Regions from separate parts of the Aerococcus christensenii genome, predicted to be linked through region 1. Evidence: riboswitches for the same ligand, from Rfam matches in the RefSeq annotation. Region 1 holds a riboswitch; each other region holds the start of a gene.

What was found. Region 1 has a riboswitch for thiamine pyrophosphate ahead of thiM (hydroxyethylthiazole kinase). Riboswitches for the same ligand answer to the same signal wherever they lie in the genome.
Region 2: linked by a shared signal. The riboswitch ahead of AWM71_RS05580 (thiamine-binding protein) and the one ahead of thiM (hydroxyethylthiazole kinase) in region 1 are both predicted to bind thiamine pyrophosphate.
Region 3: linked by a shared signal. The riboswitch ahead of thiW (energy coupling factor transporter S component ThiW) and the one ahead of thiM (hydroxyethylthiazole kinase) in region 1 are both predicted to bind thiamine pyrophosphate.
Region 4: linked by a shared signal. The riboswitch ahead of thiT (energy-coupled thiamine transporter ThiT) and the one ahead of thiM (hydroxyethylthiazole kinase) in region 1 are both predicted to bind thiamine pyrophosphate.

Annotation. Positions count from the first base shown of each region.
Region 1 covers NZ_CP014159.1:1,288,013-1,290,213, forward strand. Annotated here, with positions in the region: gene AWM71_RS06130 (acetylornithine deacetylase) at 1-20, opposite strand, end outside; gene thiM (hydroxyethylthiazole kinase) at 93-926, opposite strand; TPP riboswitch at 1,010-1,107, opposite strand; gene AWM71_RS06140 (energy-coupling factor transporter transmembrane component T family protein) at 1,155-1,862, opposite strand; gene AWM71_RS06145 (ABC transporter ATP-binding protein) at 1,859-2,201, opposite strand, start outside.
Region 2 covers NZ_CP014159.1:1,175,532-1,177,732, reverse strand. Annotated here, with positions in the region: gene AWM71_RS05585 (adaptor protein MecA) at 6-662, shown strand; TPP riboswitch at 805-903, shown strand; gene AWM71_RS05580 (thiamine-binding protein) at 962-1,261, shown strand; gene AWM71_RS08255 (hypothetical protein) at 1,301-1,447, shown strand; gene AWM71_RS05575 (TatD family hydrolase) at 1,519-2,025, shown strand; gene AWM71_RS05570 (TIGR01440 family protein) at 2,131-2,201, shown strand, end outside.
Region 3 covers NZ_CP014159.1:815,150-817,350, reverse strand. Annotated here, with positions in the region: gene thiM (hydroxyethylthiazole kinase) at 1-772, opposite strand, end outside; gene thiW (energy coupling factor transporter S component ThiW) at 774-1,292, opposite strand; TPP riboswitch at 1,359-1,465, opposite strand; gene AWM71_RS08445 (hypothetical protein) at 1,696-2,037, opposite strand; gene hemW (radical SAM family heme chaperone HemW) at 2,047-2,201, opposite strand, start outside.
Region 4 covers NZ_CP014159.1:358,787-360,987, reverse strand. Annotated here, with positions in the region: gene AWM71_RS01800 (hydroxymethylglutaryl-CoA reductase, degradative) at 1-94, opposite strand, end outside; gene pyrR (bifunctional pyr operon transcriptional regulator/uracil phosphoribosyltransferase PyrR) at 245-790, shown strand; TPP riboswitch at 779-876, shown strand; gene thiT (energy-coupled thiamine transporter ThiT) at 996-1,562, shown strand; gene thrC (threonine synthase) at 1,709-2,201, shown strand, end outside.

The DNA of each region.
Region 1 (2,201 bases):
GAGAGTTGTCCTTTATCCATAAGGAACCTCCTAATCATTTTTTTGAAAACAGCCGCATCTTACGGTGCGACTGTTGGCAATACATTAATAAATTACAAAGTGACGAAATCAAACGAATTATGAGCGATGTCTTCAGCACTCGCAAGATAAAGTTCATCAATAAATTGAGGTTGGAAGCTTCCTGGAGCTTTAACTTTCGCTTCCGCACGGCTGCCTGCTAAGTTAAATACCTGGCAAGCAGTCAAAGCTGCAATGAAAGGATCTGCCACGCAAGCATAGACAGCAGTGACACCCCCTAAGGAACACCCAGCTCCTGTGATTTTGCCCATGAAGGAGGAGCCACCATGAGAATGGGCAATGTGGTGACCATCTGTGACGAGATCAGTTTTACCAGATACAGAAACTGCGCCACCTGTGTAGAGAGCGAGGGCAAGTGCCGCTTCTGTAGCTTGGTCCACACTTTCTGTGGAGTCCACGCCACGTACTTTGGATTCAGAAGGATGATCGAGAAGGTGCCAGAGATGAGCAAGCGCAATCACTTCTGAGGCATTTCCGCGAATAATAGAAGGTTTATAAGGCTTGAAGTCATTTAAAAGTTTGGTACGTAATTCTCCAATCCCTATAGCCACGGGGTCGACTACCCAATTTTTACCGAGTTCGTGTAGCTTGGCGGCAGTTTGAGGGAGTGTTTCTTCGTAAATAGGGAAGATTGTTCCGACGTTTATATACATAGCTTGAGCAATATTGGCCATCGTTTTGCCTTCATCAGGCATATAGACCATGGCAGCAGAGCCTCCTACAGCGATTTGAGTATTGGCGACAAAATTAATAGTCACCGTATTAGTGATGGAAGGAGCCATAGGATTAGTTGACTTGACTTGATGAACAGCTTCAATGATAGCAGCTTGAACTTCTTCTTTTTTCATAACATGTAGCCTCCTGTAAGAAAAGTTAAATAATGAGTAGAGGAGAACGGTGCTCTATTAAAAAAGCTCCCAAGCGAATTGGGAGCAGAGCTTCGATTGCTTCCTTCGCTTGTCTTAACAAACAGGTTCAAAGGGTTAGGCGGCAGCCTTCTCAACCAAAACGGTACCCCTGCAATTCATTATCATTTTTATTTTACCTTGAAAAGGCTTTCGTATCAAGTAGACAGCTTAAATTTTAATTAATCCTAAAGCAAGTGCAATCACAGGGAGTCCCACACCTACGAGAATATCCATGAAGTGAACTTTCATAACCAGGTACTGGGTTCTTAATTCTGATATGCCTTTAGCTTCCATAGCCTTAGCAAGGCAATCGGACCAATTAATGGTTCGAACTAAGAGGGTGAATAGAGGCTTGGAGGAGAAAGGTGAGACCTTAATCCCGCGAATTTGATAGCTGAGTTTTGTTACTTCATAGTCGTGTTTGAGGGTAGGGAGTAAATGCAAGGCTGCTAAAACGCCGTAAGCGAGTTTAACAGAAATGTGGCATTGTTGCATAAAACTTGTGACTAATTCTAAGCTATCATTGGTTAAACTGTAAGCTAATCCGATTAATCCGTAGGCATACAAGCGACTCCCTAGGACTAGCCCATTTTCGAACGCTGGGGAAAGAACGTCATCAATAACGACTGCGCTATGATCCGCAATACTTTCAGCATAAAATTTCCAACCAGAAACAAAGAAACTAATCGCTAATATGGTAATAGGTAAGAGAGCTATCCCTAAGGTTTTCCAGCTCACACGTTTTGAAGTAATTAAACAAAGGAGACCAAATAGACAAAAGATGCTATTTAAGTGCCAGTTAGAAAAGAAACCTAAAATAATGGAAGTCGCCATGAAAGAAAAAGTCTTAATGGTAGGATTAAAATGATCAATCATGAGACCACACTCACTTTCTTATTTTCCATTCGTAATTCTATATCTGCGTAAGCCTCCACCAGTCGACGATCATGACTAGTGAAGCAACACGTTACGCCATGTCGGCATAAGTCTTGAAGCTGGGCCATTAATTTGGCGGCGTTTTGCCAGTCTTGACCGTAAGTGGGTTCATCCACAAGAAGTAATTTTTGCCCATGGAGAAGAAGGCAAATAACCGCTAAACGACGTTGTTCTCCCTGACTGAGGGTCCACGGGGAGCGGCTCTTATCGTTTAGAAGTTTATAGTGTTCGAGAAGGTCACGACCTCGTTTTTCTTCTTCTTTAGATGTGCCGACAAGA
Region 2 (2,201 bases), 110 kb from region 1:
TGCGAATGGAAATGGAATATATTAACGAGAATACCATGCGAGTCTTTTTGAGAGACGAAGATTTGAAAGACCGCGGAGTATGTTTAGTCGACCTCTTTAAAGACCAAAGTCTTGTCGAAAATTTCTTCATGAATGTTTTAGAAGAAGCCGATGTGAATCACCGCTTCAAGAATTCAGATGCGCTAACTTTCCAAGTGATGCCTTCTCAAGGCGGTATTGACCTTTATATTTCTAAAGCACAAATCGATGAAAATACCCTCACTCCCGAACCCGAAAAAGAAACGATTAATTCTCTTATCAATAATTTAACGGAAAGTATAGCGTCTCATGTGCCTGCTTCCGATGGCCACATCGAAACAGAAAGCTGTGGTACCCTAGAGAAAGCAACTTTGGTTTTCGACAAGTGGGAAGATTTCCTGCTCTTTGCTAAAGCTTTCCAAAATAAGGAAGTGGAAGTAGATCTCTATAACTATCAGAAGAAGTTCTACGCGATTATTGCCCTTCCTACGACTCTTTATAGTGAGACAGAAATTCAAGATTTACTGTACGTGGCCCTCGAATACGGTGTGATCTCGCCTATCGATGCTTCCCTTATTCGAGAATATGGCAAATTATTAATCGGCTATAATGCTCACTCTACGATTGCTCGTTATTTTAGTTAGATCACTAGTTTTCTCACCAAAAGCTCTTCTGGAGAAAGCCTTTTCTTTCTTTTAGGAGAGCTTTTTTTATAGGAAAGACATCCCTGATTATTACTTGTTTTATAAAAACTGCTTTGTTATAATAAAGGTGAAAATTTAATCTGTTAATCGCAAGAGGTGCCTTGTGCTGAGAAACGTCATCCGTTAACTCTTATAACCTGATGAAGTTAGTACTTACGTAGGAATGTGATAGCTGATATGCCCTTAATCCCTTCCAAAGGTTGCACTTTTTGTGATTAACTTTTGGGAGGTGTTTTTGTTTGCATTGTAGTATAGCTCTTCAGATTTTGCCGCAATATGTCGACGAAAAGAAGCTGTTAGAGGTTGTCGATAAAGTGATTCGCTATCTAGAGAGTCAAGTCTCCCCAGAAAACATCACCGTTTCTCCTTTTGAAACGACTCTTCAAGGAGATTACGACGACTTGATGGCTCTCCTCAAAAAAGCCATCCAACTGGCAGGGGAAGATGGCGTAGAGATCTTCGCTAATGTGAAGGTTTCCTATTGTGAGAAGGGAGATGTCTTAACTATCGAAGATAAACTTTCCCCTTATCGAGACTAAAGGCAATTTCAGGTAAGTCTAAATAGAAAAAAGGTAGATATGAAAAAAAGCTTACACCTTTTGAAATCCTTATCAGGTATTGTGTGCCTTATGGGGATCTGGCAAGTGACTGTAGGCTCTCAGAGTCTTCCTAAATTCATGCTACCGAGTCCTGTAGATGCCGTGATGGCCGCCAAAAATAATTAGCAGCTTCTTCTCTACCACTCTCAGATGACTCTGCTAGAGGCCTTTTTAGGTTTGGGGATTGGGAGGGAAGCATTCAAAAGGCGGATTTTCTAGGAGAGATCGGTTTAGATTACTACTGGGCTAAAGATGCTTCTGCCTATCCTCGACAGCGCAAGATCTTTCAGGCTTTTATGGCTTATGCCTATACCACGCACACTCTGGCCAATATTCATACCAAGGGTGCAGAAAAAGATGTCTTAGCCATTCTCAAGTACTACCGCACCCAAGATCCCCTCATCATCCATTGGTATAGTGGCCCTTTAGACTTGGTAGATGATTTTTTGGACTTAGGCTGCTTCTTCACGATTAGTGTTGACGCCGGCTATTCCCCGCTCACCACTCAATTGATCCATCACCTTCCTATCGATCGAATCTTGACCGAAACAGATGGTCCATCGTCCTTAGAATGGATCGGACATGGCTATGGCTGGCTCCATCAAATCCTTAGAATTCTAGATATCCTCTCCCAACAAAAAGGCCTTTCCTTCGACCAGATGAAAGATCAAGTCTATCAAAATTACCTCTCCCTCAACCTCTAAGTTTCCTCTCCCTTCTTCAAACTTTCTCAAAAAGAAGAGACTTGAGGAATCGCCAGGTCTTTCTTATAATAATCACAGTACAACAAAAGAAAGAAGGTCTTTATCTTGGATGCCCTAAAAGAACAAGCCCAAGCCATTGCGCAAGAGTTGATACAAGCTGCCCACCTTACCCCTGG
Region 3 (2,201 bases), 470 kb from region 1:
TCTGAGAAATAGCATCTATTAAATAACAACGGAAAGAATTACTTCCCTCTTGATTGGACATTCTGAGAGCCGCTTTTTCTCCGGCTAACCCCATGGCACAAACCGCTGCCACAGTAGCAAGTAGGGAATGCGACGAATTCGCAGTCACATAAGCAGTAATTAAAGCTGACAACATGCATCCCGTTCCGGTCACTTTTGCCATCAACGGATGGCCTGCTCGAATTGCATACGCTTTTCCCCCATCACAAACCAGATCCACTTCCCCACTTACCACAATAATGGCTTGCCGATTTTCAGCAAAACTTTGCAAAAACGGAAGAAGGTCTTCTATTTTATCAGATGTGAGCCGTTCTTCTTGACCCGCATCCACCCCCTTAAAGCTCGCGCATAAACCTGCTAAGAATTTAATTTCTGACAAATTCCCACGAATCACTTGAAAATGAACACCATTCATCAGTCCATTCGCAATGTTCCTACGAAAGGCAGATACGCCCACACCAACAGGATCAAACACCACCGGATGCCCCAGTTCATTCGCTCGCTTGCCCGCTTTTAACATCACTGGCAAGGTTCGATTTTTCGGCGTTCCCATATTCAGCAAGAGTCCATCACTGAGCTGCGTGATTTCTTCTACTTCTTCCTCCGCATCACCCATAATAGGAGATGCTCCACAAGCCAAAAGTAAATTTGCACAATCATTAGCCGTCACATAATTGGTCAAACAATGAATGAGCGGTGACTGGCTTCTAAGATTTTGTATGCATTTTTCCATCTTATCTCTCCAAATTTTTCTGAAGACGGTCGAGCAGCCCGACCTTCTTCAAGTAGGTGAGGAACATAAAGGAAATCACTGATCCTACAGCTGTCGAGATCAAGAAAGGTCCCACATAAACATAGACTGCTAAATTCGCTGTACTTTTTCCCATAAAGGCTATGGCAATGGGGTAAGCCAAAAGTCCGCCTAAAATCCCTGTTCCAACCACTTCTGCTAAACACGTTAAACTCAATTTTTTGCTATATTTATAGGTAAGCCCGCATAACAAGGCCCCGCACAAAGTCCCTGGATAGGCAAGTAAAGTCCCTAATCCCCATAAATTCCGAAGTAAAGATGCTAAAAAGCCTGCTAACAAACCATACCCTGGTCCTAATAAGACGGCACATAAAACATTGACCATGTGCTGAACAGGCGCACACCGACTTCCGAAAATAGGAAAGGATAAAGTAGATCCTGCGACAGCGACTGCTGTCAACATAGCCGCTAAAGCTAATTTTTTACTATTTGTTTGTTTCATAATATCCTCCTAGTCAACGAAAAATTTTGTCTACAAAAAGGGAGCTCCTCATAGAAGCTCCTGTTAAATATCTTTATCATAGCTTCCTACGGCGGCATTATCCGCATCAGGTAAAGGGTCGAAGTTAAAAACTTCCTCTCAGCCTGTCAACACAAGCTCCCCTGTAATCACTATTGTATCATAATTGTTTTCTTCATTCAAGAAAGCCCAGAGTTAAGGGATTTTTCTTTTAGATTTAAAATTTTCAACGACAAAAAAGCTAGCTTCTTAAAAACTAGCTCTTTTGCTTGAGTGCAAATTTAACAATTAGTCTGCTTTATTAATTTTTTCCTTTTGAATCACATAGCCCATACCACTTAAAACGGAAAGTACACCAACAACTAATTCTGGGGTAATTGTTTCTTCAAAACCTGTTTGAGGTAAATTTTCCTTTGAGTAAACGTAGCCTTCCCTCTTGCAGACATACTATGCCATTGTTTAAATTCTTTTGAATAGCCGCTTCATATTTTGTTAAAAAATCAATACCAAACTTTTGATTCACTTCTGCAATCGAAAGTCCCTCTATCAACCGCATCGTCAACATAATATAGTCTTTTTCCCACTCTTCTTGTGACAATACCTGAATCGTATCCTTGTCTACTGGTGGCATTCCTACATCAATCATTTTAAAATAAGTAAGAAAACTTTGCACATTATCAAACCGTCGATTGCCTATATTAGACGAAGCACCTAACCCCAATCCCAAATAATCTTGTTATGTCCAATATTTTTTATTATGTCGACTTTCATGATTCGGCTTAGCAAAAGAAGAAATTTCATATTGATGGTAGCCCGATGATTGCAATGTGTCTTGTAGATAATGGTACATTGCACGATCCTCTTCATCCTCTACTCCATCAATAATACCCT
Region 4 (2,201 bases), 710 kb from region 1:
ATAAAGTTGCTTGGTCAGGGGTAATATGACCTCCTTGAACAAGGATTTCTAATCTTTCTTTTAGAGATAAATGGTAAAAGGGTGTAGACCTCATAGCTTATTATCGTCTCCTTTTTGTAATACTCTTAGTATAGCGGAAGTTGTAGGTAGAATAAAGAGAAAGGAGATAAGGCTTAGGGTATGCATTGCACAATAGCAAAGGATTCGATACAATAATACCAGAGAAAAGAATGAGGAGACGAGTATGAAAAAAAGAAAAGAAGTACTAAATGAAGATGAGATGCGTCGCGCAATAACCCGAATGACTTATGAAGTGTTAGAAAGAAATCATGGACATGAAAATATGGCTATTGTAGGTATTCGAACAAGAGGAGCAGTGATTGCGGAACGGATAGCACAGCGTATTGAAGAATTAGAAGGAGTTAAGATTCCGTTAGGCTTTTTGGATGTTAGTGGGTATCGGGATGATGTAACCAGTCTGGAAAGAAAGCAAACACTCCACTTAAATCAGTTAGATTTTTCAGTGACTGGTAAACATGTCTTTATTTGTGATGATGTGTTGATGACAGGAAGAACAATTCGTGCTACAATGGACGCGTTGGTAGATTATGGTCGCCCAAGTAAAATTTCTTTGGTGACTTTGATTGATCGAGGTCATCGCGAGCTACCGATCCGAGCAGACATTGTAGGGAAAAATATTCCCACTTCTCGAGAAGAAGCGGTGCAGGTGCGGATCAAAAATTGTGACCCAGAAGACGGCGTATACATTATTCAATCATTGAAACACTAGGGGAGCGTTAAGCTGAGATGTGAGAAACAGACCCTTTGAACTTGTAACTAGGTAATGCTAGCGAAAGAAAGTGCGATTAACTGGACAGGTAAGGGGACTTTCTTACCTGTTTTTATTATTAACAGAAGGATAGAAAGAGGGGCAAGGTAGCAGAAAAAATAAAAGGGCCACATGATCTTCCAACAGAAGAGAAAGAAGGTATCCTATGGGACAGAATAAGCGGCTATTATATCTATTAGAAATTGTTATGGCGGGGGTTCTTGCTTATCTTATTGGTCTTTTACCGACGACGAATGGGAGTGGGTTAGGGGTCAATTTAGGAGTGATTCCTCTCTATGTGATAGCTATTCGTCATAATGTGCGTGCGGGTATGTATGCAGGCTTTTTATTTGGAATGATCCAATTACTGACGGGGCAAGCAACGATTCTGACACCCGTTCAAGTGTTTATCGAATATTTCTTCGCTTTTATGATGGCGGGATTTGCGGGGACTTTTGCTCCTCAAATCAAAAAGGCACTGGACGAGAAGAAGTTGGCTTCCTTCTTTACCTGGGTAGGTGCGTCAACTTTTATCGGGATGTTTGTACAATATTTTGTTCATTTTCTAGCGGGTTATTTCTTTTGGCGGTCTTATGCCCCGAAAGGGATGAATCCTTGGATGTATTCGCTGATGGTGAATGGTGGAACAGGGCTGGCCACTTGGGTGGTTGCAGCGATTGCTGTGGGACTTTTACTCAAAACGGCTCCTGTGTTGTATCAGCCTAAAAAATAAAGCTTTCTTCTCAGTTATATCGCATACATGAGACGTTCTTTTCTATAAAAGAACGTCTTTTTTGACGTTTTTTATGTTAGAAGGGATTTAAAAGGGAAAAGAAAGTTTTTCCTCAGGGCGAAAGGAAGTATGATATGATTAACACGATGATTAGTGACTTGAGGAGGGCATCTATGTTATATACAAGCACGCGGGACAATCGGATCAGAATAACTGCTTCACAAGCGATTTTGCAAGGTTTATCAGAAGACGGGGGGCTTTATGTGCCGGTTGATTTTCCACGAATCAATCGGACATGGCAGGAAGTGAAGACCTATACGTATCAAGAGATGGCGGAATGGGTGTTGGGGCTGTTTTTGACGGATTTTAGTGCAGAATCGATTAAGGCTTGTGTTCAAGCGGCTTATGGTGAGAATTTTGATGATGAGAGGATGGCGCCTTTGGTGCAGGTAGGAGACCACTATCACTTGGAATTGTTTCATGGACAAACGATTGCTTTTAAAGATATGGCACTTTCTATTTTGCCTCATTTGATGAAAAAAGCTGCTAAAATGAATCACAATACAAATGAAATTGTGATTCTAACGGCAACCTCTGGAGATACTGGTAAGGCGGCTATGGCGGGCTTTAAGGATGTAA